DNA from 3 places in the Carboxydocella sp. JDF658 genome. Region 2 is predicted to be linked to each of the others. Evidence: riboswitches for the same ligand, from Rfam matches in the RefSeq annotation. Region 2 holds a riboswitch; each other region holds the start of a gene.
The links. A riboswitch is a leader RNA that binds a small molecule or an ion and turns the genes downstream of it on or off. The one in region 2 is predicted to bind cyclic di-GMP.
Positions count from the first base shown of each region.

Region 1: another riboswitch for cyclic di-GMP. It lies ahead of JDF658_RS08265 (Flp family type IVb pilin); the one in region 2 lies ahead of JDF658_RS02185 (hypothetical protein).
Region 3: another riboswitch for cyclic di-GMP. It lies ahead of flgB (flagellar basal body rod protein FlgB); the one in region 2 lies ahead of JDF658_RS02185 (hypothetical protein).

Region 1 covers NZ_BDLR01000045.1:44,330-54,115, reverse strand. Annotated here, with positions in the region: gene JDF658_RS08300 (type II secretion system F family protein) at 1-182, opposite strand, end outside; gene JDF658_RS14800 (ATPase, T2SS/T4P/T4SS family) at 198-2,210, opposite strand; partial or broken gene JDF658_RS14795 (CpaF family protein) at 2,214-2,954, opposite strand; gene JDF658_RS08290 (response regulator) at 2,971-4,179, opposite strand; gene cpaB (Flp pilus assembly protein CpaB) at 4,197-4,940, opposite strand; gene JDF658_RS08280 (TadE/TadG family type IV pilus assembly protein) at 4,952-5,866, opposite strand; gene JDF658_RS08275 (TadE/TadG family type IV pilus assembly protein) at 5,879-6,268, opposite strand; gene JDF658_RS08270 (prepilin peptidase) at 6,280-6,783, opposite strand; gene JDF658_RS08265 (Flp family type IVb pilin) at 6,860-7,021, opposite strand; cyclic di-GMP riboswitch class I at 7,141-7,227, opposite strand; gene JDF658_RS14235 (Flp family type IVb pilin) at 7,311-7,472, opposite strand; gene JDF658_RS08260 (glycosyltransferase family A protein) at 7,550-7,999, opposite strand; gene JDF658_RS08255 (response regulator transcription factor) at 8,049-8,696, opposite strand; gene JDF658_RS08250 (sensor histidine kinase) at 8,709-9,786, opposite strand, start outside.
Region 2 covers NZ_BDLR01000008.1:12,009-21,794, reverse strand. Annotated here, with positions in the region: gene groL (chaperonin GroEL) at 1-322, opposite strand, end outside; gene groES (co-chaperone GroES) at 339-623, opposite strand; gene JDF658_RS02195 (class I SAM-dependent methyltransferase) at 842-1,444, shown strand; gene JDF658_RS02190 (DUF362 domain-containing protein) at 1,595-2,713, opposite strand; cyclic di-GMP riboswitch class I at 2,880-2,964, shown strand; gene JDF658_RS02185 (hypothetical protein) at 3,025-3,774, shown strand; gene JDF658_RS02180 (sigma-54-dependent Fis family transcriptional regulator) at 3,962-5,368, shown strand; gene JDF658_RS02175 (glycyl-radical enzyme activating protein) at 5,476-6,357, shown strand; gene hypD (trans-4-hydroxy-L-proline dehydratase) at 6,363-8,723, shown strand; gene JDF658_RS02165 (NAD(P)-dependent alcohol dehydrogenase) at 8,816-9,786, opposite strand, start outside.
Region 3 covers NZ_BDLR01000060.1:42,465-52,250, reverse strand. Annotated here, with positions in the region: gene fliI (flagellar protein export ATPase FliI) at 1-251, opposite strand, end outside; gene JDF658_RS09730 (FliH/SctL family protein) at 208-1,020, opposite strand; gene fliG (flagellar motor switch protein FliG) at 1,013-2,017, opposite strand; gene fliF (flagellar basal-body MS-ring/collar protein FliF) at 2,029-3,567, opposite strand; gene fliE (flagellar hook-basal body complex protein FliE) at 3,596-3,898, opposite strand; gene flgC (flagellar basal body rod protein FlgC) at 3,921-4,373, opposite strand; gene flgB (flagellar basal body rod protein FlgB) at 4,377-4,802, opposite strand; cyclic di-GMP riboswitch class I at 4,855-4,940, opposite strand; gene codY (GTP-sensing pleiotropic transcriptional regulator CodY) at 5,161-5,943, opposite strand; gene hslU (ATP-dependent protease ATPase subunit HslU) at 5,980-7,362, opposite strand; gene hslV (ATP-dependent protease subunit HslV) at 7,367-7,903, opposite strand; gene trmFO (FADH(2)-oxidizing methylenetetrahydrofolate--tRNA-(uracil(54)-C(5))-methyltransferase TrmFO) at 7,909-9,219, opposite strand; gene topA (type I DNA topoisomerase) at 9,231-9,786, opposite strand, start outside.

The DNA of each region.
Region 1 (9,786 bases), on a different contig from region 2:
ATAAATTCCTTCCAGCTCAGAGTCGGCCGTTCTTTTTTCTCCCGTCGCCCGTATATAGACTTACTGGTATAAACGGTCAGCCTTTCCGCCAGTGCCCGCTGCTCTCTGGTCAGCAAGAGGAAAAGGGCCCATACAAAGGCAGTCACACTGATAAAAGTCAGTAATAAAATCAAACTTGCCATAGCCCTCACCTCCTGCTAACGATTGATAAAGATATCCTCAGGCAAATGGATACCCGCTGCCTCCAGTTTACTCATAAACTTGGGCCTGATGCCGGTGGCCCGATGCCGCCCGATAATCTTGCCTTTATCATCTACACCCATTTGCTCATAGACAAAAATATCCTGCAGCACAATGGTATCCCCTTCCATACCCACTACTTCCGTAATGTGAGTGATTTTGCGGCTGCCATCCCTGAGCCGGCTTTGCTGAACAATAACATCAATAGCTGAGGCAATTTGTTCCCGGATCGCCCGTACTGGCAATTCCATCCCTGCCATCAAGACCATGGTCTCCAGCCGGGCCAGCATGTCCCGGGGAGAGTTGGCATGGCCTGTGGTCAGGGAGCCATCATGGCCGGTATTCATGGCCTGCAGCATATCCAGGGCCTCACCGCTGCGCACCTCCCCCACCACAATCCGGTCCGGACGCATCCGCAGGGAGTTACGGACCAGATCGCGCATGGTAATAGCTCCCTTACCTTCGATATTGGGGGGGCGGGTTTCCAGGGTAACTACATGCTCCTGCCTTAGTTGCAGCTCAGCTGCGTCTTCAATAGTTATAATCCGCTCATCATTGGGGATAAAGGAGGAGAGGACATTCAGGGTAGTGGTATTATGGGTAATAAACCCCCCACCCGTACCAGCTATAAAATTGTGCAAATCACTTACTGTAATATCATAAACATAAGGCTCAGTATTTTTAATTAATTCAACTTCAATAATTTTGTCCCAGAAAACCGGATAACTTGCAATCTGCCCTATTTTTTGATTTGAAACAATTGGACTTTGGGCCAAAAATGTTAAGTGTTGTAATTTTTTTCGGTTTTTTAAAGAAAAACATTCATAAAATCTTTTTATATTATCTAAACCGCTTATAATTGCATAATGATGTTCCCTTTTACGTCGGTAGATAGAAATTATTCCATAATGAAGCAGTGCCTGTCTAATAAATTCTATTAATTCAGGACTTTTACTGCTATATTCCAGAGCATTTTTCCCTATATATCCGTCGCCGTCCCAAAGCCCACTAATAAAACCGGATAAACTATCATTATCAAGCTTATACCACCATGGTAGAGGCTTAATTTTATCTGCTTTTTTGCCTCTTGGCACTCCCAAACCCTCAAAAATTTCAACCAGGGCACTTGAATAAAATCTAATTCTCGGCGTTCTGTTTCTGGGAAATTCCAGTTGCCCATAGACTTCAAAATTTTCCTTAACAATCCTTTGTGCCTGTTCCAGTAAATCCACATTATTTCCATGAATTTCAAGATACTTTTTTCCTAGATGACCATCAGCAAGAAGTAACCCAAGTAGCCAGAATATATCTGTATTAAACTTATCAAGCGAAATATTAATTGTTTCATTACTAGTTTTTGCTTTAACAATAACCCTATTTATCTCTTCCGTTTTATTAAAATGTTTTCTAATTAACCACCAAAATTTAATCGGAATATTATTTTCCTTAAACCATTCCCGGACAGTAGAATAGTTTTTATTTAGTTTTCTAGCTAATTTTTTTAGTTCTTCATGGGCTAAAATGGGTTTAATATCTGCAAAATCATCCTTTACATATAGTCCATTAGATTCCATTAATTGATCTAAAATATTTACTTTTTCAGGATGAATAGGAAGATAAGACGGCACAGCTATCATCAGTCCTGTAGATAAATCACTTGCTTTTATCTCCGTTATGTTTCCATTAACCAGAGTGAAAAATGGATGTTCTGGAGTAACCTCAATTTCTCTTCCAGTTGCCGTTTTGATCTTGTAAATCTGATCTGGTGCCCGATGACGCCATAATCTAACATTTTCCGCTAATTTATATTCACCCTTTGTCCAGTCAAAAGACAAGACTTTTAAATTTGTATCAACATATTCCCAGCCATCTCCATCAGTATATGGAGGCTGTTTCAGCATGGCCTCGTCCACTTTTTTCCCGATAGAATTCCAGCCATCACTCCAGAGTACCGGTGTTCTACCAAGCATACACTTCCCCGAGCCCGTACCCCCGGAAACCACTATATTCAGTTTCCCTTTAACACAGGCATCCAGAAATTTGGCCATTTCCACTGTCAGAGTGCCAAACCGGATCAGGTCCTCAATTTTCAAGGGGTCTTTGGAAAACTTCCGGATAGTAATGGTCGGCCCCTTCAAGGCCAGGGGAGGTATAATGGCGTTCACCCGGGATCCATCCGGCAAACGAGCATCCACCATGGGCATGGATTCATCGATCCGACGGCCAATAGGGGCTACAATTTTTTCGATAATATGCAAAACATGGTCATTATCCCTGAATTTAATATCCGTTAATTCCAGTTTCCCTTTACGCTCTACATAAACCTGATTGGGCCCATTGACCATGATCTCCGAAACAGTAGGATCATTAATCAAGGGGTTGATGGGACCAAACCCCAGCACCTCATCGATGATTTCCTGCACGATTTTCTGCCGGTCCTGCCGGGGGATGAAGGCTGCCTCCTTATCCAGGAAAGTCTGCACCACATCTTCAATTTGCTGGGCCAGTTTAGCTTCATCCAGGTCTTCCATTTTCCCGCCCTTGCTGATTTCTTCTTCCAGTTCATTGATAACTTCCTTATGAATGCGTACCTTCAAATCAGCATAGGGGTCCCGGGTAACTTTAGGAGCGGAAGCTCCACTAAACCCGCTGTGTTCCCGGCTTTTTTCCCCTTCACTGCCCTTTTCTTTTTCCAGACGCTTCAAGAGGGACATTCTGTCTCACCTTCCTTTAGCCAAACCATCTGGAAAAGACCCCTTTCTTCTCTTTTTTCTGCAAATCCTCCTGATACCCCTGATCACTGATTACCAGGTGGGCCAGGTCGCGTATGGCCTGAGAGATTTTGGTACGGGGATCAGAGACCACAAAGGGAATTCCCCGGTTAACCGCTGCCACCACCACCCGGCCATCACTGGGTATATGGGCGGCAATTAACATGCCCAGGCTTTTCTCCACATCCTGATAATTGATGCCAATATCGCCAGAAGAGCGGTTGAGCACCAGTTTAACTTTGCCTTTGTGATGCAGGGAATCCAGTACTTCCAGACTGAGTTTGACATTTTTGATAGTCGGCAGGTCCAGGGCCAGGATAAGCAAAATCTGATTACACATATCCAGGGCCGTCAAGTTGGTCTCATGGAAAAAGGGCGGTGTATCGATGATAATGTAATCGTATTCTTCCTTCAGCTGATTGATAATCTTCTCCACATGAGCAGCAATCACCAGCTCAGCATATTCCGGCCGGCTGGGTGCTGGCAAAACCTTGATCCCGGAGGGATGCTCGATCAAATAACTTTCCATGGTCTCCTTATCCAGGTGAGCAATTTCCTGCACCAGCTCGGTGATGGTCCGTCTGGGCACAATGTTCATCATTACCGCCACATCGCCAAATTGTAAATCCAGGTCCACCAGTACCACTTTGCCCCGGCTCTCCTGGGCCAGTGCTACTGCCAGGTTGGTGGCAATAGTAGTCTTGCCCACCCCACCTTTAGTACTGAAAACGACTACCACCTGGGGTTCCCGCTTTTTCGCCGTATCTTCAACATGTAAGTTGACCCGTCGCTTTTTCTCCAGGTCATACACCCGGCGAATGGTTTCTGTCAATTCATCACTGGAAAAAGGCTTGATCATATACTCGCGGGCCCCGGCCATCATGGCTTTTTTCAGATATTCCTGTTCCCCCTGTACTGACATGATGATGATAGCCGCCGTAGGTACCCGAAGGGAGATGGTTTCTGTAGCCTCAATCCCATCCATTACCGGCATATTGATGTCCATCAGGATAATATCCGGGCGCAGTTTTTCCGCTTTTTCTACCGCTTCTTTCCCGTCTCCTGCTTCCCCGACAATTTCCATATCGTCTTCAAAATATAAGAGCCGCTTAACATTTTCTCTGGTCTCGGCATAATCATCCACAATCATAATCCTGATCTTACCCATGGGATTTCCCCCTCACGCTATCTCAGCTTGTAATCAGTGGAAAGATACGGAGTCACATTGTTTTTATCCTGGTCCACAGGGGAACGCAGGGCTAACTGAATGACCCCGTTACGGTTAATCAGAGCCAGTTTGGCCGCTTCCTCCGGTGTCACCGCCAGGGTCACAGATTTTACCCCATCGGTTTTGCTTTTTTCCGCTTTTTGCTCCAGGGTATTTAGCTCAGATGTGAGCTGGCTGTCAACAGCCAGCACCTCCACATTTTCCAGATAAACTTTGGCGAGAGGCCGCTCTACCACCTGGTTGTTTTCCATAACCGGCACACTCATTACGGTAATCACATCCACCCGGTCTCCGGGTTTGAGCAGCCCATTCAATGCGGTAATGTTATTAACTCCAATAGTAAGGGCCCGTTTACCTTTAGGTACAGTGTAGGCTAGCCCTTCTTTGTAGGCATCTTTGCCTACCAGTTTTGGCCCCAAAACCTGTTCCCCGCTCACAATCCGATCCAGAGTAATCCGGCCTACTACCTTTTTCAGATCCCGTTCCGCCTGAGCATGAATATACTCTTTCGGTAACACCTTTTTTTCCACCATCTCCTGGGTGATCACAGTTTTGGCCGGTATTTCCGTCCTGGCAACCACTACTTCGCCGGTTACTACATTATTGATCTGTTTTTTCATGGTTTGCAAATAATAATTGGTGGCCAGAGCTGCCCCCAGCCCGCAGATTAAAGCCAGAACAAACAATTTCTTCGGTGTCATGCTCTTTCCCCCTACTCGCTCAGCCTGGTCCCATATAACCCGAAACCAGCACTAGTGTCATCCAGTTGCTCTGCTGGTACAATGACCCTGACAAAATAACCTTTTATTTGGCAATCATTGCCATTGCCGGGCAATTCATTTTTCAATAAAAATGCCGCAAACCCTACCACCCGGGCGGTAGAGCGACCGTTTTTGGGTATATCGTCAATTACCGGTACATATAAAAGCCGGGGGCTGTTGGGATCAATGTTATCCGGGGTACTGTTATCGGTCATAGTCCCCAGCCGGTACTGAATGCCCCGTCGGGTTGGCCCTGACATATTCCCCGGTTCCGTCTCGATTATATCTCCAATAGCGATAACTCCCTGGTAACCGTATTTTAAATTATCTTCATAAGTTGAAGCCCCGCGTCCACCTAAAGCAACAGCCCCATACCAGCCATTATCACCAGCACCGCCCCCGTTTTTGAGGATATATTCCTGGCCAAAAACAAAATTCTGTTGTTTTACTGCCAGCGGGGCCAGACCCTTCATGGCTTTAACAGGGGCTACCCGGGCTGTCGCCCGTCTGCTGACCTGCCCTTTTTCTACTCCCAGCACCGGAGCAAAAGCAAAATTCACTTCTTTGCTCAAATTCACAGTAATGGATTTGTTATCAGCTCCAATGGTAATCTCTTTCGTAAGTAACTCTGTACCACCATTGGCAGCCAGATATTGTTCTGCTACCGCCACAGCTGCATCCGGATGATCCGGCAATTCCTGCACCCCGGCCAAAGCCGCCGCATCGGCCATGGTCTGCAGGCGGTTTTCCCAGAGATAATACTGGCCAAAATCAGCTACCATCGCCACCATCCCCAGCAGCCCCGTCAGAGCCAGGGCCACCAGCACGATTGCCGTCCCTCTTTCTCCGCTCTCTTTGCTCTTCATCTTTCCTCCCCCCTACTCCATCCGCATCTGCACACTGCCACTTACTGTATAGGGGTTACCGATAATTTCACCGATAATGGGGGCAAAGATTTGTACCGGGTAGGAAACCTGCACCGTTACCGGTTGCCCCCGCAGGCGATTGCTATAGGCAGGAGCGATGGTGATTTGCAGTTTACTGCTATCCAGGCCCACAGCTGTATCTTTAATCCTGGCGATAATAGCTGTATCCTGGGCCCCCACCACTGCCAGACGCGCCCCCTCCCGGGCCCCATTGTTCACCGTCAGATAGGCATGGAAAATGCGACCGAATTCAATAATGCCAAAGAGCAACATTAATAAAAGAGGCAGAACAAGGGCCATTTCCACCAGTGCCTGTCCCCTTTCCCCTCTTTTTCTTCCCATCCCCATTTTCCTCACCTACCTAACCAGAGTGTCACCAGTAAATAGCCCAGGCTGAGAGGAATGGCATAGGGGATAGCCGTCGGATCTGTCTGGCTGGTTTCTTCCTTCCACCACTGGCCGGTAAAGAGACCAACAAACAGCCTGGCACCTGCTTTAGACCAGGTTTGTTTAAACCCGGCCCAGCCCTGTTGCCAGAGGAGTCGGCCACACAGCCAAAGTCCCCCTAGAATGGCCCCTGCCAGAAAAGTATATAACGCCACTTTTCCCCCTGCCCAGGCACCGATGGCCGCCAGGAATTTCACATCTCCTGCACCCATTCCACCTACCAGAAAGGGCAGGATTAGTAGACCCAGACCAACCAGCCAGCCCAGCAAAGAGCCTTTCAATTCAGGCCAACCGCCCTGGTAATAGTGCCAGCCCCAGATCAGAGGCAGGGTATACAGTACCAGCCAGTTGGGAATGCGCCGATAGCGCCAGTCATAATAAATGGCAAGTGTGATGATAACCCAGAACAAACTCATCCCTCCGCCCGGGAAAAATAGGGCCCTACACCGAGGCACTCGGCCTACCGCGTAGGGCCTTGGGGTTTTTTTAGCTAGCACTAAAGCTTAGTCCTTCAAATACCGCCTTAATCTTATCCTTGAAAGCTATTACCGTTACAACCAGAGCCGCCGCCACCAAAGCAATAATCAGACCATACTCGGTCATTGCCTGACCAGACTCCTCTTTCCACAATCTTTTGATGATGTTCATACCAAATCCCTCCTTGCTAAACTTCGCTCTTTTTCACCCTTATGCATAAGACACAACACCTAAAAACCCCCTTTTACCGGCTGCCCGGCGAAAGGGGGTCACAAACCGACCTTCCACAATTCGGCAGCCTGGCAGTCATAGCGCTTATACGCCTTAGACCCATGGCTTTGCGCCCCCGGCTTTCACCGGGTTTGCCTTTATCGTTGTGTCTTATTGCCTTGTTCTGATTTTAGTATATACCCAATTAGGACAAATGTCTATGGGACCGCAGCTTTAATTTTTCTAGGACTTAGGTCCCAGACAAATGGTTTTTTTCGTACAAAGGTTTAATTTTATCTTTAAACAATATTAAAGATAATACTAGAGCTGCTGCAACCAGAGAGATAATCAGCGTGTACTCACTTAAAGCCTGCCCCTTCTCCTCCCGCCAAAACCGTTGAACTTTTCCCATACCGGTCCCTCCTCCGCTTCGCCTTTCAGGCTCCTACTTTTAGTATACATAAATGAAGGGGTATTAGTCTATGGATCTTAAGTCCCAAAAGCCTGCTCATTAAAAATTCGCAACAATGTCTGCAATTCCCGTTTCCCCTGTTGCCGCTGCCGCAAATCCAGAAAAACCACCCGCTGGTAGCGGGCTGCCAGATAGGCCAGACGGCGAGGCGATATGAGCGGAAACCACTTTTGCTCTACTACCAGCAGATTAAAATGTTCCCGCGCCAGTTTATCGGCAATGGCCAGAGTCTGATCCCAGGACCCCTGGTCAATGATGATAATCTGCAGCAACCAGTGATAACGATACTCGTATTGCAGCAGCCAGCGTACCACCCCTTCCAGATTAGTCACATTATTCCTGGTCAATAGCACCACGGAAATCCCATTCATTTGTGGTTGCCGTTGTTGACGGCGGCTGTAAAACAGTCCCCACAGCAGCAAGCCCACTAAGCCCAGCAAACAGAAAAAGGGCAGCCACCATGACATATAATCCACCCCACTCCGGGATTTTTGTCTATGCCATGATATGCTGCCTTCAGGAATTGGGTTCCTCGGTCAGTCCCATGCGCACAGCAAACAGCGCCGCCTGGGTCCGGTCTTCCACCCCGATTTTTTTAAAAAGATGGGTCAGATGATTTTTTACAGTCTTCTCACTGATGAACAACCTTTCCCCGATTTCCCGGTTGGTCAAACCCTGAGCCACCATGCCCAGAATATCCCTTTCCCGTCGGGTAAGCTGTTGCAAAAGCTGTTGTTCCTGCAGACGGGTCATCATGTGGCTGATTTTTTCCATTACCTCCGGAGCAATCACGGTTCCACCCCCGGTTACTGTGGCCACTGCCGCCAGCAAGTTATCAGCACTGATGTCCTTGAGCAGGTAGCCTGCTACCCCGGCCTTAATCACCTCCGGTGCCCGTTCATCCACCGCTACTGTTAGAGCGATGATCTTCACCCGGGGCATCAGCTGTTTCAACTGGCGGATAGCCTGAATACCATCAGTACGGGGCATGTTGATATCCATCAAAACAAGATCGGGAAGACATTCCCGGGCCTTCGCCACTGCCTCCGCCCCATCTCCCGCTTCCCCCACCACCTCCAGGTTGGGCTCTAGAGCCAGTACCTTGCGTAAGCCTTCCCGGATCAGAGGATGGTCATCTACCAGCAAAATCCTCACTATCCCCATAGCTAAACCTCCCTATCCTTCGTTGAGCGGTACTTTCAGCAGAATCTCCGTCCCCTGCCCTGGTCGACTGCGCAGGATGAAAGTGCCTCCTAACAGTTCCACCCTTTCCCGCATACTGGTCAAACCCAGGCTCTCCCGTTGCTTGTTGGCCAGGGCTTGTTCCACATCAAACCCCTGGCCATCATCCTTGATCAGGATGTTAACACTATCCCGGCCCATTTCCAGCCGCACTATAACTTTGCTGGCCCGGGCATGTTTCCAGACATTATTGAGGGCTTCCTGGACCACGCGAAACAGTCCTACTTCCACCGCATTATCCAGGCGCCTTTCATAACCAAAGAAGATAAATTCCGTGTTTAAATTATATTTGCTCTTATAATCCTCCAGATAGCGACGCAAAGCCGGAACCAGACCCAGGTCATCTAAAGCCATGGGCCTGAGGTCAAAAATGATTTTACGAATATCCTGCAGGGTATTGCGTACCAGCTCTTTCAGACTCTGCAGTTCCCCTTTAACTTTGTCTGGCTTCAGTTCGAGCAATTTCTCACAAAATTCCATGCGCAAAACAATATTGGCAATGGCCTGAGCCGGTCCGTCATGGATTTCCCGGGCCACCCGTTTTCTTTCTTCCTCCTGGGCCTTGATCACCCGGATACTCAGGTTTTGTTTTTGTGCCAGCCCTTCTAACTGATTGTTGACCTCATTCAGACTTCCCGAAAGGAAATCCATGACCACAGCCACCTGGGAAGCCAGATTCTCCGCCTTGGCTACCGTTTGCTGCATGTTTTTCAATGTCACCTGCAGCTGGTCCCGTTTGGAGCGCAGCTGGTTTTCCCGTTCCCGTAACAGCAGCAATTGGGTCTGAAGCTCACTGGCAGTATCATAGGCCCGTTTTACTTCCGCTTCTGAATATTTGCCCAGGCTGCTATCCACTTCTGCCAGCCGTAACCTGGCCTGCTTGACTTTCAATTCCAGTATATCTACCGCCTTAATTACATCATTGACCTGGTTTTCCAGCAGGACCAGTTCCCGTTCCAGCCGTACCACTTCCTTGCGGGCTGTTTCCGCAATATCGTAGATTTGTTGTTTG
Region 2 (9,786 bases):
CAGCCACGTTTTTCAAACCTTCGCGGATAATGGCCTGGGCCAGCACAGTCGCAGTAGTGGTACCATCACCGGCTACATCATTGGTTTTGGTCGCTACTTCCTTGACCAGCTGGGCACCCATGTTTTCAAAGGGATCGGGCAGTTCGATTTCCCGGGCGATGGAAACCCCGTCATTGGTAATCAGCGGGGAACCGAACTTTTTCTCCAGAACCACATTGCGGCCTTTGGGGCCCAGAGTTACCCGCACAGCTTCAGCCAGGGTATTTACCCCCCGTTCCAGAGCCCGCCGGGCTTCTTCACCGAAAATAATCTGCTTCGCCACTTGCTAAACCCCCTTATTATTCGATTACAGCCAGGATATCCCGTTCATTCAGGATGAGATATTCCTCGCCTTCATATTTCACTTCAGTACCGGCATATTTGGAGTAGATCACCCGGTCACCTACTTTGACTTCCGGGGCTATCCGCTCACCATTTTCCAGCAGACGGCCATTGCCGACAGCTACTACTTCCCCTTCCTGGGGCTTTTCCTTGGCTGTATCGGGTAACACAATCCCACTGGCAGTTACTTCTTCCGATGCCAAGGGCTTAATGACAATTCTGTCTCCAAGCGGCTTAATCATCACTGAGAAACCTCCTCTTTATGTACTATTAGCACTCAATTAAATAGAGTGCTAACACATTCCTTATAATACCTGATTTTAGGCAAAAATGCAAGTTTTTTGCCCTGCATAAAATACAGACACATATTTTGTTTTTTCGTGAAATTTCCTGTTGATTATCTAGCATAAAACTGGTAAATTGTATAAGGATATGTCTAATTACAGGAGGCAACCAGCCCATGGCCTTTGATTTTCATACTCTGCTTGCCAGTGAAAAAGCGCAAAATACTCCACCCAGCCAGACTGCCCGCTGGGTTCTTCCCCTTTTCCATGCTACCAAAGGCCCAGTTCTGGACCTGGGCTGTGGCAATGGGCGGGATAGCTTGTATTTTTTTGAACAAGGCCTGCAAGTGGTAGCTGTAGACATTGATGCTGAAGCTATCGGTAGGCTGGCTTTAAAAGCAGAGTTCGAGTGCCTGGTGGCTGATGCCCTTAATCTGCCCTTCCGGGAATTCTCCTTTGATGCCATTTACAGCTTTGGGCTCCTTCATGTTTTTACAGAAAGCATCGAGGAAAACCGGCAGCAGGTATTAGATGAGGCCTGGAGAGTGCTTAAACCCGGTGGAATTGCCGTTTTTACCGCCCTCTGGACCGATATCCCCGGCTGTGGCCTGCCCGAGCTTTGCTGCCTTACCGAAGCAGAAGTAGAACAACTGGTAGCGCGCAGCCCTTTTGAGTTAATGTCCAAACAAATTGTTAATGACCACTCCCTCACCGGCTGGGAAGGCATCTACTGGCGCCTGGTGCTGCGTAAACAAAAGCGTGTGCAGATCATAAAATAAACCCCGTGAGCCCTGGTACTCACGGGGTTGTTTGTTCTTTGATAGCCGCTTTAGCCAGGCCATAAATACCGCTAGCTGTAGCTGACCCAATAATCCCTTCTGCTCTGATTAAGCTTCTTGTCTTAGTATATGCCTGCCACTGGCATATGGTTACTTTTTCCGACCGAACAGTTTGAGCAATAATCCCTGTTCCAGAATAACAGCATCAAAGGGACAGAGTTCCTGGCAACAATAGCAGCGAATACATTGCTCATAGTCTACCATCGCTTTCCCATTTTCGATCTTTATGGCTTGCGGTGGACAATGCTGGGCACAACGGCTGCAACCGGTACACTTTTCATTCATAACCGGCCGATAGGTGAACTGGTTCTGGAAAAAGCGGACCAGAAAAGGCGGGACCCGCCCATCCAGAGACTCCAGGTTATAGGGGGGCTGAAAATTCCAGCGTAACTCCCGGCCACTGCCTACCACTTCAATCCTCTTCAACCCCGGTACCAGCCCCCGGGCCAGGGCCAGCCGTGATACCGGCAATTCCTCACTGTTGAAACCCATCATCTGACCCATGACCAGGTCAACAGCAAAGCCATTAGTGCCGCCCAAAATCACTCCCGCTTGAATAGGCGAACCATTACGGGGGCCATTGCCTTCCATCCCAACAATTCCGTCTACCAGGAAAAAAACCGGCTTAACCAGCAGGGCCAGGTCAACCAGCATAGCAGCAAAATCGTCCCGTCGCTTCAGGCGCAGGTGAAACTGAGCTTTGCCTGGACCCACTATGCAGCCAAACAAATTCTTGACGGCCCCGGTGATGCCCATAAAGGAATGGGTCTTCATTTTGGCCAGAGAGATAACTTTATCCACCTGTTGCAGTTCACCGGTCAAATGGAACTTGCGGATTACTTTTCCCTCAGGAAAGGAATACTCCGCTGATTCGGCAAATGCCAGCAATTCCGCTCCTTCTTCCCGGCATACCCCGGCTATGCCGTTTTTTTCCGCCGCCTTCATGCCACTGCCAATTCCAGGACTATCTCCGACTAAAGGTATGCCGCCGGCCCTCTTTACCTGACGAATTACCGCTCTTACTACTTCCGGATGGGTGGTTACTGCTCGCTCCGGAGGCAGTCCTTCCAGCATATTGGGTTTGATGAGCACCCTCTCCCCCGGCTTAATCAAAGTTTCCATGCCACCAAACTGGTTTAGAACCTCCTGGACTCCCGCTTCCACTTCAATATAATCATAGGTTTTTGCCACTGCTGCCGCTACTTTCAATGATTTAACCTCCTGCTTTATGAGATTTCTTTTAGTGTAGCACAATTGTTCATTTTTAAACAAGGGGCATAACATTTCTCCAAAATGGCACTCTCTCGCCTGGGGAAAATTTTTTTAATTCCCAGAAATCCCCCCTAAAATACTTTTTGAAAACGTATAATATGATAACCGAAAAGAGTAAAACCGTCGAAAGGCGGCGACACAAAGCTATAGGGGCTAATGCTGCAAAGCCATGCCAGCCAGCTGCCGGGCGAGCTCCTTAATTTAACTGCTTGCTCGGGATAAGATTTTAAATTAAGGAGGGGTTCTTTATGAACAAACGGAAAGTCTTTTTTACCATGGCTCCAATCGCTCTCGCTACTTTAGTCCTTCTTGGTAGCAGCCCAAACCCGGCCAATGCCAAAGTAAGCAAAGACAAAAACCATAATGGTATACCTGACAGCTGGGAATTGCGCTATCATCTCAGCATTTATCGAAATTTGGCCAACACTGACCCGGACCGGGACGGCCTTACTGTTAAACAGGAATTTTACCTGGGCTTGAATCCGGTAAAAGCCGATACCGACCAGGATGGCATCAAGGATGGTAATGAAGACCTGGACCATGACAAACTGACGAACCTTCAGGAATACCTTGTTCACACCAACCCTCTAAACCCTGACAGTGACAGAGATGGTATTAAAGATGGAAACGAAGACCTGGACCGAGACAACCTTAACAACTATCAGGAATTTGTGATCCATACCAGCCCGCTGAAAGCTGATTCAGACGGGGATGGTATGAAAGACGGTGACGAGGATTTTGATAAGGACAGACTCTCTAATTCCCAGGAGTTTAGCATAGGCTCCAACCCCATCGATAGTGACTCTGATGATGATGGTATTATGGACTTTGATGAAGATGATGATGGGGACAAAATCAGCAATGGTAGAGAATTTGTATTAAAAGAAGATCCTAAAAATCCTGACACTGACCATGATGGTGTTCTCGATGGTGATGAAGACAATGACCATGATGGTATAAATGATGGAGAACAGAATGACGGAGAACATGATGACTGAAAAGAGGCCACATGGCCTCTCTTCTTTTTACACAGGGGTTATAACTTTAAACAACGGGATATTATAGCAGCAGTGGTGATAGTATAATCTCATCCCCTTAATTGGTAGTTTAACCTAACAAAAAAGGACTTTCCCCCGGCTATGGAGAATTTGTTCACCCATACAGCCAGCAAAGGGGGATATAGGGGTGGATTACAAACATCTATTGGATATAATCCTGGCTAATCTGGATGAAGGAATCATTGTTACTGATACTAAAGCCAATATCATTTTTTATAACGAACCTGCCACCAATATCGGTGGAATAGACCCGGCAGCAGCTATTGGGAAAAATATTCTGGACGTCTTTCCAGGCCTCACCGAGGAAACCAGTACCTTTTACTATGTCCTGCGCCAGCGTCAGCCTTTGCTCAACCATGTCCAGCATTATACCAACTACCAGGGCAAGCAGGTAGCCACTGTCACTTCTACCATCCCTATGTTTGAAAACGGCCAACTGGTGGGAGCGGTGGAAATCTTTAAAGATCTGACCCAGGTAGTCCAGCTATCGGAAAAAATTCTAGCCCTGCAAAAACAACTGGCAAGTCACAAAAAAACTGACCCTGCTCGGGGTAATGGTACCCGCTACACTTTTGCCGATATTATTACCAGGAACCCGATTCTGCAGGATATCCTCCACCGGGCCCGCAAGGTGGCCTGCAGTCCCTCGCCAATTCTCATATACGGTGAAACCGGGACTGGCAAGGAATTGTTGGTGCAGGCTATCCATAACGCCTGTCCAGAACGGCAGCGCCATGCCTTTATTGCTCAGAATTGCGCTGCTCTGCCACCCTCACTGCTGGAATCCCTGCTCTTTGGCACTTGTGCCGGCAGTTTTACCGGGGCCAAAGACCGTCCCGGTCTCTTTGAACTGGCCGATGGCGGTACCCTCTTTCTGGATGAGATCAACTCTCTAGATCGAGAGCTACAGGCCAAGCTCCTGCGGGTACTCCAGGATGGCGTAGTCCGGCGTCTCGGTGACACCAGGACCCGTACCGTTAATGTGCGCGTAATTGCCGCCAGCAATGAACATCCCCTCAAGTTATTAGAGGAAAAACGGCTGCGCCAGGACCTCTATTACCGCTTGAATGTGATTTTCTTTCATTTACCTCCTCTGCGGGAACGGCAAGAAGATATTCCTTTACTTGCCCAGCATTTTCTGCAAAAATACCGGCAAAAATTAAGAAAAAAGATCACGGGCCTAGCATCAGAAGTCCTGGAGCTGTTCTGGCAGCATAACTGGCCCGGAAATGTACGGGAACTGGAGCATGTTATTGAAAGCGCAATCAACCTGGCCGATGGTCCCCTGCTTACTCTAGCCGATTTACCCCGGGAACATCCCGGCTTGTTCGGACCCAAAAACCAGCCTCATTGGACTCAACCGCCCTTACCCTTGAAACAAGCCCTGCAAGACCTGGAAATCCGTTTGCTGCAATCAGCTTTGCAGCAGGCAGATTACCAGCTAACCAGAGCCGCCCAATTACTGGGCCTTCCTAAACAAACCCTGCACAATAAACTGAAAAAATACGGCCTGCGTCCCAAAGACGAGACGTAATCCCATAGTTGGGACAGCCTCTGTACCATTTTTGGTACGGGGGCTTGTTTTTAGCCCGGTCTGCAGTCGGCATCTTTTTTGCTTATATATCCATTTGAGGTGATAAGATGAAATCCGGCCTGATTTTTAATATCCAGAAATTTTCCCTGCAGGATGGCCCCGGCATCCGGACTACCGTCTTTTTCCTCGGCTGTCCCCTGCGTTGCCAGTGGTGTCATAATCCTGAAAGCCAGAGTTTTCACCCCCGGCTGTTGCTTGCTACCCGGCGCTGTATTGGTTGTGGGCGTTGCCAATTCGCCTGCCCCCACCAGGCTACCAGGAAACGCTCTCTTTGCCAGCACTGTGGTCATTGCGCTACTGCTTGCCCGACCCTGGCCCGGGAGATGGTAGGACGCCGGGTTACTGTATCCGAAGTCATGGACACCATTAACCAGGACCGGGTTTTCTATGAGGAATCCGGGGGAGGAGTGACTTTTTCCGGCGGCGAACCCCTGGCCCAACCTGACTTTCTTCTGGCCCTGTTGCAAACCTGTCGTAAACAGGCCCTCCATACTGCTGTAGATACCAGTGGCTACGCACCTCTGGCCAGTCTGGAAGCAATCGCCCCTTACACCGACCTCTTTCTGTATGATCTCAAACTGCTGGCTGAGGAGAAACATCGATATTTTACGGGAGTGTCCAACCAGCTTATTCTAAGCAATCTCAAATGGCTGGTACGACAGAAAAAAAACTTTTTCCTGCGCCTTCCCATCATTCCCGGTATCACTGATACTGATGAACAAATCACTTTATTACAGAGTCATTTGCGGGAACTGGGGCAGGTGAAACAGATAAATCTGTTACCCTACCACGCTCTGGCGCAGGACAAATACCGCCGTCTGGGCCAACCCTATCCACTAGAAGGCACTCCCGAACCTTCCCCTGAACAAATGCAGGCGATAGCAGAAGCCTTAAAACCCTACTGTGAGCAGATACAGATTGGAGGTTGATTACAGTGAATGAACGGGTTGCCAAACTCCGCCAGCAAAGCCTGGAAGCTATCCCTACCCTTTCTACTGAACGGGCCGAAATCGTAACCGAGGTTTACCAGCAATACTCCGGCAAGGTTTCCATCCCGGTCCTGCGGGCTCTGGTTTTTCAGGCCCTGATGGAGCGCAAAACCATCTACATTGGCGAAGATGAACTAATTGTGGGCGAACGGGGCCCGGCCCCCAAAGCCACCCCCACCTACCCCGAGCTCTGCTGTCATACTCTGGAGGATTTCACCATCATTGACAGCCGGGAAAAAATCTTCTTCCGGGTCAGTGACAAAGAAAAACGTATTCAAGCGGAAAAAATCATCCCCTACTGGCAGGGCCGCTCCATGCGGGACCGCATTTTTGCCCGGATGAGCCAGGAATGGCTTGATTGCTATCAAGCCGGGATATTTACAGAATTCATGGAGCAACGGGCTCCCGGCCATACCGCCGGGGATGACAAAGTCTTCCGCAAAGGCTTTCTTGATTTTCTGCGGGAGATTGAACAGCAATTACAACAGATTGATTACCTCCATGACCCCGAAGCCTATCGGAAACAGGAGGAACTGAGGGCAATGGCCATTTGCGCCCGCGCTATTATCCGCTACGCCGAACGCCATGCAGAAAAAGCCCTGCAGCTGGCAACCAGTGAACCCAACCCCCGGCGCCGCCAGGAGCTGGAACAAATCGCTGCCATCTGCCGCAAAGTCCCGGCTCAAGCTCCCTCCACCTTCTGGGAAGCCCTGCAAGCCTACTGGTTTGTCCATCTCGGTGTCATCACCGAACTCAATATCTGGGATGCCTTTAATCCCGGGCGACTGGACCAGCATCTCTATCCTTTTTATCAAAAAGAAATAGCAGCAGGCACCCTGACTCCGGAACAAGCCAAGGAACTGCTGCAATGCTTCTGGGTCAAATTCAATAACCAGCCTGCTCCCCCTAAAGTAGGTATTACCCTGCAGGAAAGTGCCACCTACACCGATTTTGCCAATATCAATTGCGGCGGCTTGACTGCTGAGGGCGAAGATGGAGTCAATGAGGTTACTTACCTTATCCTGGATGTCATCGATGAAATGCGCCTGCTGCAGCCCAGCTCCAATATCCAGCTCAGCCAGAAAAACCCCGATGACTTCCTGAAACGGGCCTGTCAGATCATCGCCAAAGGCTGGGGCCAGCCCTCGGTCTTTAATGCCGATGCCGTCGTCGCTGAGCTGGTACGCCAGGGCAAATCTCTGGTAGATGCCCGCTGCGGTGGTACCAGCGGCTGTGTGGAAGCCGGAGCTTTCGGTAAAGAAGCCTACTGGCTTACGGGCTACTTTAACCTGGTTAAGGTACTGGAAATCACCCTCAACAACGGTCTCGATCCTCGCACCGGCAAACAGCTGGGGCCGAAAACCGGCGACCCCACTACCTTTACCAGCTATGTAGAACTGTTCCAGGCTTATAAACAACAGCTCCAGCATTTCCTGGAGATAAAATTACGAGGAAATCAGATCATCGAAAAACTCTATGGTGAATACATGCCCGCTCCCTTTCTGTCCATTATAATAGATGATTGCATCGCCAATGCCAGAGACTATAATGCCGGGGGAGCCCGCTATAATACTAACTATATCCAGGGAGTAGGCATAGCTACCCTTACCGACAGCCTGGCAGCTATTAAAAAACATGTTTTTCTCGATGGTACCATTACGATGGAACAATTGCTCACCGCCCTCCGCCAAAATTTCCGGGGGCAGGAGGATTTGCTCCAGCTCTTGCAGAACAAAACTCCCAAATACGGCAATGATGATGATTTTGCTGATTCTATAATGCAGGAAGTATTTGAAGCCTACTACCAGGCTATCGAAGGACGCAAATCGGTCCGGGGGGCAACCTATCACATCAATCTCCTGCCCACTACCTGTCATGTCTACTTCGGGGCAGTCACCGGCGCTACCCCCGATGGACGGCGGGCAGGGGAACCCCAATCCGAGGGGATTTCACCTGTGCAGGGGGCTGACCGCTTTGGGCCCACGGCTGTGATCAAGTCTGCCGCCAAAATGGACCATTTTCGCACCGGTGGTACTCTCTTGAACCAGAAATTCACCCCTGGCCTGTTGCAAACAGAAGAAGGTATTCATAAGCTGATGGCCCTGATTCGCGCCTATTTCCGTCTCAAAGGGCATCACATTCAGTTTAACGTGGTCAGTGCCGCCACGTTGCGAGAAGCGCAGCGCCAGCCGGAACGCTACCGGGATCTGATTGTGCGGGTGGCCGGTTATAGTGACTATTTTTGTGACCTCAGTGAAGCTTTGCAGAATGAGATTATCAAAAGAACTGAACACCAGCGGCTCTAATCGCAGTAATGCTATCTTTTTTAAGATAAAAATATAAAAAGGGGCATTTGTCCAAAAGTTCTTATCTACTTCTGGACATGCCCCTTAATTGATTAATAAATGATAAGCGGTTTAATCACTCCATCTTCTTTTGTTTTCATCAGATGGAAGGCCTTTTCTAATTCACCAAACGAGAATTTATGAGTAGTTAAAGGCGTTGGGTCGATTTTTCCTGTCTCAATTAGCCTGAGTAAGCGGCTCAGGCGTATCCTTCCACCCGGGCACAATCCTGTTTTAATAGTTTTATCGCTCATCCCTACACCCCAGGCTAACCGGGGAATCATAACATAATCGCCCTTTGAGTGGTAACCCGCATTGGAAATGGTACCACCGGGTCGAGTAGCTTTTACGCAGGACTCAAAAATAATTTGCGACCCAACTGCATCTATCGCAGAATCAACTCCCTTTCCGTCTGTCAGCCTTAAAATTTCCTCCACCGGGTCTACTTTAGTGAAATCGACGATAATATCAGCTCCAAAATATTTAGCAAGTTCCTGACGTTTGGGGACAGCCTCCACAACAATAATTAGACCTGCACCAAGCAATCGTGCCCCTGCCGTTGCCATCAGTCCCACAGGTCCCTGTCCAAAAATTGCTACAGTACCACCTAATGGAATATCGGCATTTTCAGCTGCCATGAAACCAGTTGACATCATATCTACTGTGTAGACTGCCGCTTCATCACTGACAGACTCAGGAATGATAGCTAAATTAGCATCGGCATCGTTTACATGGACGTATTCCGCAAAGGTGCCGTCCTTAACGTTGGCATATTTCCACCCACCTAACATGTCTGTACACTGAGAAGGAAAACCTCGCAAGCAGTTTTCACATTTAAAACAGGGTGTTATCGCACCAACAGCAACCCGATCCCCCTCTTTTACGCCCTTTACTTCGCTACCCACCTTGTAAACAACACCTACAACTTCGTGCCCGAGGGTAAGATTCTCCCTCTCGCCGATTGCACCTTCCACAGTATGGACATCTGAGGTACAAACCAAACCCGCAGTTGGCTTAATAATAG
Region 3 (9,786 bases), on a different contig from region 2:
CCCGGTCCTATCCCGCTGGTATCAGCCAGGGGCATCAGTAATACTTTCTTTTCCTTAAACCCCACCGCTTCGGCAAGAATCCTCGGACCGCCATTTCTACTGCTAATAGCACATATCTCCCCCAGTTGCACCCCGGGCCCATTGGCTTCAATAGTAAGGCCAATTATCTGAGTAACCCTACCCTTAACCCGGATCAATTCGGTGTTTTCAATTGACTCCAGATAGCGCCATTTCTTCGCTGTCCAGCTCATCTTCCATCACACCTTTTAAGCTTTCAGCCAGCAGCTGCATTTGCTCTTCCAGAATCGCTTCCACTCGGCCATACTGAGTTTCCAGAATCACACTACCAGGCGACAAACTGGAATCCGGTTGAATCCTTAGCTTGCGAAGGGTAGGATGATTGGCGATTATCTCATCCAGCCAGCCACTGACTTGCTCTACAGCCTGAGGGGCCACATACAAAATTCCTTGCTCACTGTCCAGCACTTTTTCCACTACTGCTTCAACCTGCCCGCGGAGATAGTCTGGATTAATTTCCGGCAGCGCTTTCAAAATGCGGGCAGAAATGGCTAGTACTAGTTCTACCATCAATTCCTCAGCTTCCTTGAGAGCCCGCCTTTTGTTTTCCGTAGCCGCCCTAATAATAGCTGTTAAAGCAGAAATTTTTTCTTCCCATTGCGCTAATGCCTGTTTTTGTCCTTCCTGCAGTCCCTGTTGAAAAGCCTGGGTGCGCAGGTTTTCCCCTTCTTGACGGGCATTGGCCAGAATGGCTTCCGCTTCATCATGGGCTTCAGCGATTATTACCTGAGCCTGTTCTTTAGCCTGGTTGATTAAATCCGCCACCATTTCTTCTGTTTCTTTTAAGATGCTTTCCCGGACCTTTTCCAGTTCTTCCGCATCTGGTTTAAATATTTCAGGTCCAGTTTCTTCCCCGGTTTCATTCAGCTGCAAAATTCTGAGCCGATGAACCGGCAAAGGAGCCAGATTAGCCACATGAGCAGATTTGATGACTTTAGACAATGATCTCATCTCCTCCCCCACGTGCTATGATGATTTCGCCAGCTTCTTCTAGCTTGCGGATAATGTTAACAATTCGCTGCTGCGCATCCTCGACATCCCGCAGACGGACCGGGCCCATAAACTCGATGTCCTCTTTGAGCATCTCCGCTGCCCGCTTGGACATATTGCGACGAATTTTGTTACCAACTTCTTCGCTGGCACCTTTCAGGGCAAGAGCCAGATCCTTGCTGTCAACCTCCCGCAGAACTTGCTGGATTGCCCGGTCATCCAGTAACACAATATCCTCGAAGACAAACATGCGCATTTTGATTTCTTCCGCCAGTTCTGGATTCTGAATTTCCAGGCTTTCCATAATCACCTTTTCGGTAGAACGATCCACGCGGTTCAATATATCTACAATGCTCTGTAATCCGCCGGCAGTAGTGTAGTCCTGGGCAAAAACAGATGACATCTTGCGCTCCAGAACCTTTTCAATTTCCTTGATAACCTCCGGTGACGTACGATCCATTAACGCTATCCGTCTCGCCACATCCACCTGAATTTCCGGCGGCATAGCCGACAGGAGCTGAGCTGACTGATCCGGATTTAAGTAAGCCATCACCAGCGCAATAGTTTGAGGATGCTCACCCTGAATGAAGTTCAATAACTGGGATGGATCAGATTTGCGAATAAAGTCAAATGGTCTAACCTGAAGGTTTAAGGTCAGTTTTTGGATAATGTCAATGGCTTTTTGAGTGCCCAGGGCTCGCTCCAGGATTTCCCGGGCATAGTCGATACCACCCTGGTTAATATACTCTTTGGCTATACAAAGCTGATGAAATTCACGCAACACCTGTTCCGTATATTCCCGGCTGACCTTGCGCAAATTGGCAATTTCAAAGGTCAGTTTCTCCACTTCATCTTCCTTCATTTTTTTCAGCACCTGAGCTGAGAGCTCAGGCCCAAGGGCTATTAGCAATATTGCTGCTTTCTGCTTTCCTGTTAGACCTTTGGCCAACTACATCACCTCTATTCCTCGGCCAACCAGGTGCGTAACAACCCGGCCACATTTTCCGGTTCTTTTTTGGCCAGTTGCTCAATTTCTTCCTGAATTTTTTCCAGTTCAGATTTTTCTTGGGTCTTTTCAATGCTGACGCCGGCCAGAAGCTGTTCCACCGAAACCGGCTCAGGCTGTATTCCGCCTTTAGGAGTTAACACCTTCTTAAGCATGAAAGCAAGCCAGATTAGAACTATCGCAATCCCCGCCCAGATTGCTATCTGTTTGTAAAGTTCCATTTTTTCAGCTTTTGTCAGCTCAGCTGCCAGAGCCTGTTGATCAGATGTATCGAAAGGAATGGCGGTGACTTTAATCATATCACCACGAGCAGTATCAACACCCAGGGCGCTGGCAACAACTTCCTGCACCGCTCCTACTTGATCCTCTTTTACCCTTTGCCCATCCACCATCACTGCTACTGACAGGCGCTTAATTGAGCCAGGCGCTACGACACGATGTTCTTGAGTACGGTCAATCTCATAGTTGCGGATTTTATTGCTCTTATTGCTTTCACTGCTGTTATTCTGCTGAGTTATTTGCTGATAACCGGGGATATTTGTGGTCGTTCCGGGAACTCCCTGCGGAATAGTACTGCTGCCCTTCTGGTTTTCTTCCTGAATCTGCTCTGACCGCGTTACTTTATCTCCCCAGTCCTCTTTGTTGATTTCAACCCGGTCAAAGTCCAGTTCAGCAGTCACTCTAACCACTGCCTTACCCTGTCCAAAAACCCGGTCCAGCATAGACTGGGCTGATTTTTCCATATCCTTTTCCAGCTGCTGTTTTAATTCCAGCTGGGATGCTGTTAGCTTCGAACTATTTTTCTCTTCACTGCCCAGATTAATATCATCACTTAAACTCTGCATATTGGAATCAACAATTGTTACATTTTCCGGCTTTAAACCTTTAACACTATTGGCTACCAGACGGATCAGGCCCACTACCTGCTCTTCTTTTAATTTCTGGTAGGGTTTCAGTTTCAGCATTACTGCCGCTCTAGCTTCCTGTTCGTTCTCCAGGGCAAACAAACTGTTCTGCGGCAATACAATATGAACCCGCGCCTGCTCAACCTCATTCATTCGCATGATAGTGCGGGTCAGTTCTCCTTCCAATGCCCGCTGGTATTTGGCCTGACGATCGGTATCTGTCTCCCCGAATTTAGGCTGGTCGAATAATTCAAAACCCACCACGCCACCAGTAGGTACACCATCACTGGCCAGTTTTAAGCGAATAGAAGCTTGCTGGTCAGCGGGTACCAGGATGGTCTTGCCATCCGCTGAAACCTGATATGGCACTTTCATCTCATCCAGTTTGGCTGTGATGGCACCAGCGTCGGCTGCTTCCAGGTTAGTAAAAAGGGGCTGATAATCAGGCTGCCGGTAAAAATACAAAATCGCCCCAATGGCTACAACAACAGTCACTGCCGCCGCCAGGGCCAGTATTTTCTGGGTTTGGTTGGCCTGTTGCCAGAATTGCATCAGTTTTTCCCTGACTTTGGCATATAACTCTTTCATATCCACCTTCCTCACTAACCTTTAACTTTTATACCTGCATGCGCATGATTTCCTGATAGGCCTCAATTACCTTATTGCGTATTTGTACCGTTAATTGCAAAGCCAGATTAGCTTTTTCCCCAATAATCATTACGGTGTGCAAATCAGGGGCCTGACCGGTCAAGAGTTGCATCCTGGCGGCATCGCTCTGTTTTTGCAACTCATCCACTTTGGCCAAATTGGCAGCCAGTATTTCACTAAAACTGGGACCCTCACTGTTAGTAACAGTTTTTGTTTTATCCAACCCCAGGGGTTGAGCCAATCCGCTGCTTTGGATTGCTTCGATTTTCATTCTTTCACCCCTTTTCCGCTAATTAACGGCCAATATCCAGAGCCTTGACCGCCATGGACTTAGCAGCATTCAAGGCGGTAACATTGGCTTCATAAGCTCTCGTAGCTGAAATCATGTCTACCATTTCCGTCACTACATTCACATTCGGCATTGTCACATACCCCTGGTTATCGGCATCCGGATGCTGGGGGTTGTAAACTCTGGGTAAAGGACTCTGGTCTTCTGCAACCTGAACTACCCTAACTCCCTTTCCCGCAGGAACAGGTTTTTGCTGCCCCAGAGCATTCTGTAAAGCCTGGGCAAAGGTAAGCTCATCGGCCCGCTCTGCAAAAACTACCATTTGCCGCCGATAAGGGCCTCCGTTCTGCGTTCTGGTAGTATTAACATTAGCCAGATTGTTGGAAATAACATCTAGCCGCAACCTCTGGGCCGTCAATCCTGAAGCACTGATTTCCAGACTGTCAAACCAGCTCATTAATTAGCGCCTCCCTTCGGAGATCACATATTTCAGCTTGGCAATTTCCGCTCCAATTTGTCTGGATAAAGCTTCATAATAAATGGTGTTTTTCGCCAGTTCAGCCATTTCCAAATCAATATCTACATTGTTACCATCATTTCGGAGAGAAGTATCCTCCTGCCGGACAAGCTGAGGTTGAACAGCCACAATTGGGACAGAACCAATGGGCAAATGTTTAGCATCCGTTCTGACACCTGCAAGGGTAGTCTTTTCTCCCTGTCCTAACGCTGCAGCCAGAACCTCTTCAAAAACCACATCACTGCGTTTAAAACCAGGTGTGCTCACATTAGCAATGTTATTGCTTAAAACCTGATGCCGCAGGCTGGCTGCATCCAGACCCCGTTCTAAAAAATTGATTGTCGAAAGATTGAGAATGCGCTCGATCATCTCGCTATCCCTCCAAAAAATAAACCCGGCAGAGGCCAGGGCAAGAGAACCCTTTGGTAACCCGGCTGCCATACTCATCTGAGCTACAGGCCCGTGGCTTTGCGTCTTGGCCTTTCGACCAAGTTGCCCTGAGCAAAGGACAGGACTTTAGTCCCATATTATTGCTTTTTGTTTAACCATTTTCGTTTTTCTTCTTTTTTTGTCATCTTATGTCGCATTATATATTCGCCGCAGCTGGCGAAATTCCTTTCTCTTATCAATAAAATATCAAGCTTTACCTTAAAAAATATAGTATTTGTTGCTGGAAAGACAAGAAAAAAAACCACCAGTAAGGTGGTTTTTCATCGTTTTCTAAAAATTAGTGTTTTAGCTTTTTTAGTTCTTCCAGCAGCCGATCATTTAATACCCGGATATAAGTGCCTTTCATTCCCAGGGATTTGGACTCAATCACACCTGCGCTTTCAAATTTTCGCAGAGCGTTTACAATTACCGAACGCGTAATACCTACCCGGTCAGCAATTTTGCTGGCCACCAGCAATCCTTCTTCCCCGCCCAGTTCCTCAAAAATATGCTCAACTGCCTCCAGTTCCGAGAAGGACAGGGTAGCCAGAGCGATTTGAACAGCCGCTTTTTTCCTTGCTTCTTCTTCTACTCGCTCGGCTTTAGATCTGAGGATTTCCATTCCAATAACAGTCGCACCATATTCGGCCAGGATTAAATCGGCATTACTGAATTCAGTATTAAATTTAGCCAGGACCAGAGTGCCCAGGCGGTCACCGCCACCCAGTATGGGAACTACCGTTGTACGCTTCCCACTGAATATACAGGTATGCCCGCCTTCAAAAACACAGGTGTTGGCCCGCTGGTGAAAATCAGTACAAGTATCAGAAACTTTAAGCAGAGCCTCATTGTATGCCTCAGGAAACCGCTCTGCCTGTTCCACGATCTGAACCATGGTGTCACATTCGAATTTTTTCATAAACGCATGGCCCAGTACTTTTCCTCTTCTTCCCACAATGTAAACATTGGCATCTACACAATCACACAAAACTTTGGCCATTTCTTCAAAATCTACAGGGTTGCCCGCTGCTTTCTGTAAAAGTCGGTTGATCTTCCTCGTCTTCTCTAAAAGTATTTCCATTTCTTCCATTCCTGCTGTCCCTCCAAAGAATAGTGTTTATAAAATATATCGGCTCAAATCCCGATTTTGCACCACATCAGCCAGCTTTTTTCTGACATATTCGGCATCAATAGTAATATGTTTTTCCTCAGTTTCCGGAGCAGCAAAGGCAATATCTTCCAGAACTTTTTCCAAAATAGTGTGTAATCTTCGTGCCCCGATATTCTCTGTTTCTTCATTTACAGTATAAGCTATTTTCGCTATTTCAGCAAGGGCATTTTCAGAGAATTTAACTTCTATGCCTTCTGTAGCCAGCAAAGCTGTATATTGCTTGATTAATGAGTTCTGCGGCTCAATTAAAATTTGTAAAAAATCCTGTTCACTCAATGGTTCTAATTCAACACGGATTGGAAATCTTCCTTGCAGTTCTGGAATCAAATCCGATGGTTTCGCAACATGAAAGGCACCAGCAGCAATGAAGAGCATGTGATCTGTTTTGATGGCCCCATATTTGGTCATGACGGTTGAACCTTCCACAATCGGCAATATATCCCGCTGAACCCCACCCCGCGACACATCTGGCCCACCAGTCTGTTCCCTGGCTGCAATCTTGTCAATTTCGTCCAGAAAAATTATTCCTGTTTCTTCTGCTCGCTCAATCGCTGCTGCAATCACTTCATCCATATCAATGAGTTTCTGTGCCTCTTCCTGCATCAATATTCTTCTCGCTTCCGCTACAGTTACTTTCCGTTTTCGCTTCTTCCTGGGCAGGAAGCCGCTTAGCATATCCTGAATATTCAAACCCATATCCTCAATGCTTCCCGAAAAAACTTCCACCACCGGGCGGTTAGTTTCTTCGATTTCGATTTCAATCAACATATTATCCAGCTTGCCTGCTTTTAGTAACTGGCGCTGATGAACCCGCTGGAGTTCATCTTGTTCTGATACCTGTACCGGTTCCTGCTCTTCCTGATTGCTACCAAAAAACAATTCGAAAGGATTTTTGCGGTTCAAATTTTGCTGAGTTCGAGGGGCAATTATGTCCAGTAACCGCTCCTCAGCCAGTTCATAGGCGCGTTCTTCCACTTCCTGCATTTTTTCTTCTTTGACCATGCGAATGGACGTTTCCACCAGATCCCTTACCATTGCCTCTACATCCCGGCCAACATAACCGATTTCCGTAAATTTCGTAACCTCCACTTTAACAAAAGGAGCATTCACCAGTTTGGCAATCCGACGAGCTATTTCGGTTTTACCCACTCCGGTTGGACCGATCATAATAATATTTTTAGGAAGCACTTCTTCCTGCAGTTCTCTGGGCAGCCTTTTCCGCCTAATCCGATTGCGCAGTGCTATGGCCACAGCTTTTTTAGCCTTATGCTGACCCACTATATATTTATCCAGTTCCTGTACTATCTGTTTAGGAGTCAGTTCCTGCACTGTCTTACCCCCCTATCCGCTTCACAGTAATATGCTCATTGGTATATACACAGAGAGAGGCAGCGATTTTTAAAGCCTCTTCTGCCATGCTATCTGCAGGCAGTGCAGAATGATGATACAAACCCTTCAGGGCTGCCATTGCATAGGCGCCTCCTGACCCAATAGCTATATATGGCTGATCAGGCTCAATCACTTCACCGTTCCCGGAGATTATCAGTATTTGTTGTAAATCAGCCACAATCATCATGGCTTCCAGTTTCATCAGGATTTTGTCCCGCCGCCATTCTTTGGCCAGCTCGACAGCGGCTCTGGTTAAATTTCCTCTGAATTCCTCTAGTTTGCTCTCAAACTTTTCAAAAAGTGTAAAAGCATCAGCTACCGAACCGGCGAAACCGGCCAGCACTTTACCACCATAAAGTTCCCGCACTTTGCAGGCCTGGTGTTTCATAATTATGGCATTGCCGAAAGTTACCTGCCCGTCACCGGCCATAGCAGTAATCCCTTGCTTACGGACAGCGGCTATCGTCGTTCCCTTTAACAAACCAATCACCCCCATCGGTAGCGGAACTGTTCCAAATCCGCCAGGGCCCGTTTGGCCAGTTCCAGATTTCTTTCTTTCTTGTTCTTTATCCTGGTTGCAAGGGCCGGGAAAAGGCCATAGGTTACATTCATCGGTTGAAAATTATCCGGCCGGGCACTGGTAATATAATGAATCAATGCCCCATGGGCAGTGGTTCGGGGCCAGACCAGCGGTTCTTGTCCTATGGCCAAACGGGCCGCATTGGTACCGGCAATTAAGCCCGCTGCCGCTGATTCTACATAGCCCTCGACCCCGGTAATCTGCCCGGCAAAAAACAAAGTCGTCCTTTTCCTGGTTTGCAGAGTAGGTAATAAAATTCTGGGGGAATTTATGTAAGTATTCCTATGCATTACACCATAACGGACAAATTCCGCCTTTTCCAGCCCGGGAATCAAGCGGAAAACCCTCTCCTGTTCCCCCCATTTCAAGTGAGTCTGGAAACCCACCAGGTTATAGAGGGTCCCTTCGGCATTATCCTGACGCAACTGTACCACTGCATAAGGCTGTTTACCGGTACGGGGATCAATAAGTCCTACAGGCTTCATGGGCCCAAAGAGCAATGTCTTTTCCCCCCGGGCTGCCAGCACTTCTACCGGCATACAGCCTTCAAAAAAAATCTGTTTTTCAAAATCCTTTACCGGTGCTTTCTCTGCTTCTACCAGCTCACGCCAGAATCTCAGATATTGTTGTTCGTCCAGTGGGCAGTTCAAATATTCATCCCCCTGCCCCTTGCCATAACGGGAAGCAGCAAACACCTTGCTGAAATCCAGAGATTCCCTGGTTACGATGGGGGCTGCGGCATCAAAAAAATACAAATAATCTTCCCCGGTAAACTTCAGAATAGCCTCTGCCAGGGCAGCAGAAGTCAGCGGCCCCGAAGCCAGAATCACAATCCCTTCCTCCGGAATGGCGGTTACTTCTTCCTGAATAACAGTGATCCGGGGGTGTTTATGAATGGTTTCCGTTATGTAACGGGAAAAGCCCTCCCGATCGACCGCCAGGGCCCCACCAGCCGGCACCTGATATTTTTCCGCCGCCTGCATTATGAGAGAGTTCTGCCGGCGCATCTCTTCTTTAAGCAAACCCACAGCATTTTCCAGAGCATTGCCTCTCAGAGAGTTACTACAAACCAGCTCAGCAAAATAACCGGTATGATGGGCCGGTGTCATTTTAGACGGCCGCATTTCCTTTAAAACCACATTTACACCTAGATTCGCCGCCTGCCAGGCGGCTTCACAACCAGCTAATCCCGCTCCAATAACCTGTATCGTAGCCACTTTCTTTCCTCCTAAGATACCTGGGCCTTAGTTTTGCATTTAATACACTCTGCTATTTTCTTGCTTTTTCTCACCATTAGCGCAGAGCACTGGGGACATTTCTCCGGTACCGGTTCGTTCCAAACCGTAAAATCACATTCCGGATAATTAACACAGCCAAAAAAGGTTCTTCCTTTTTTGCTCCGCCTTTTCACCAGCATACCACCACACTGAGGACACAATACCCCCGTTTCCTCCAGCAAGGGTTTGGTAAAACGACACTCCGGAAAATTAGGACAGGCCAAAAATTTACCAAAACGCCCGGTTTTGATCACCAGATTAGCCTGACAATTAGGGCATTTTTCCTCAACCACCGGATCCGCTACCACAATTTTTTCAGCTTTTATTTCCGCCTGCTGCAATTCTTCTCGAAAAGGCTCATAAAAACTACGGACTACATCTACCCAGCGCTTTTCCCCTTCTTCAATTTTATCCAGATCCTCTTCCATTTTTGCAGTAAATTCCACATCAATAATATCCGGGAAAAACTGTTTTAATAACTCCACTACCATTTGTCCCAGTTCGGTA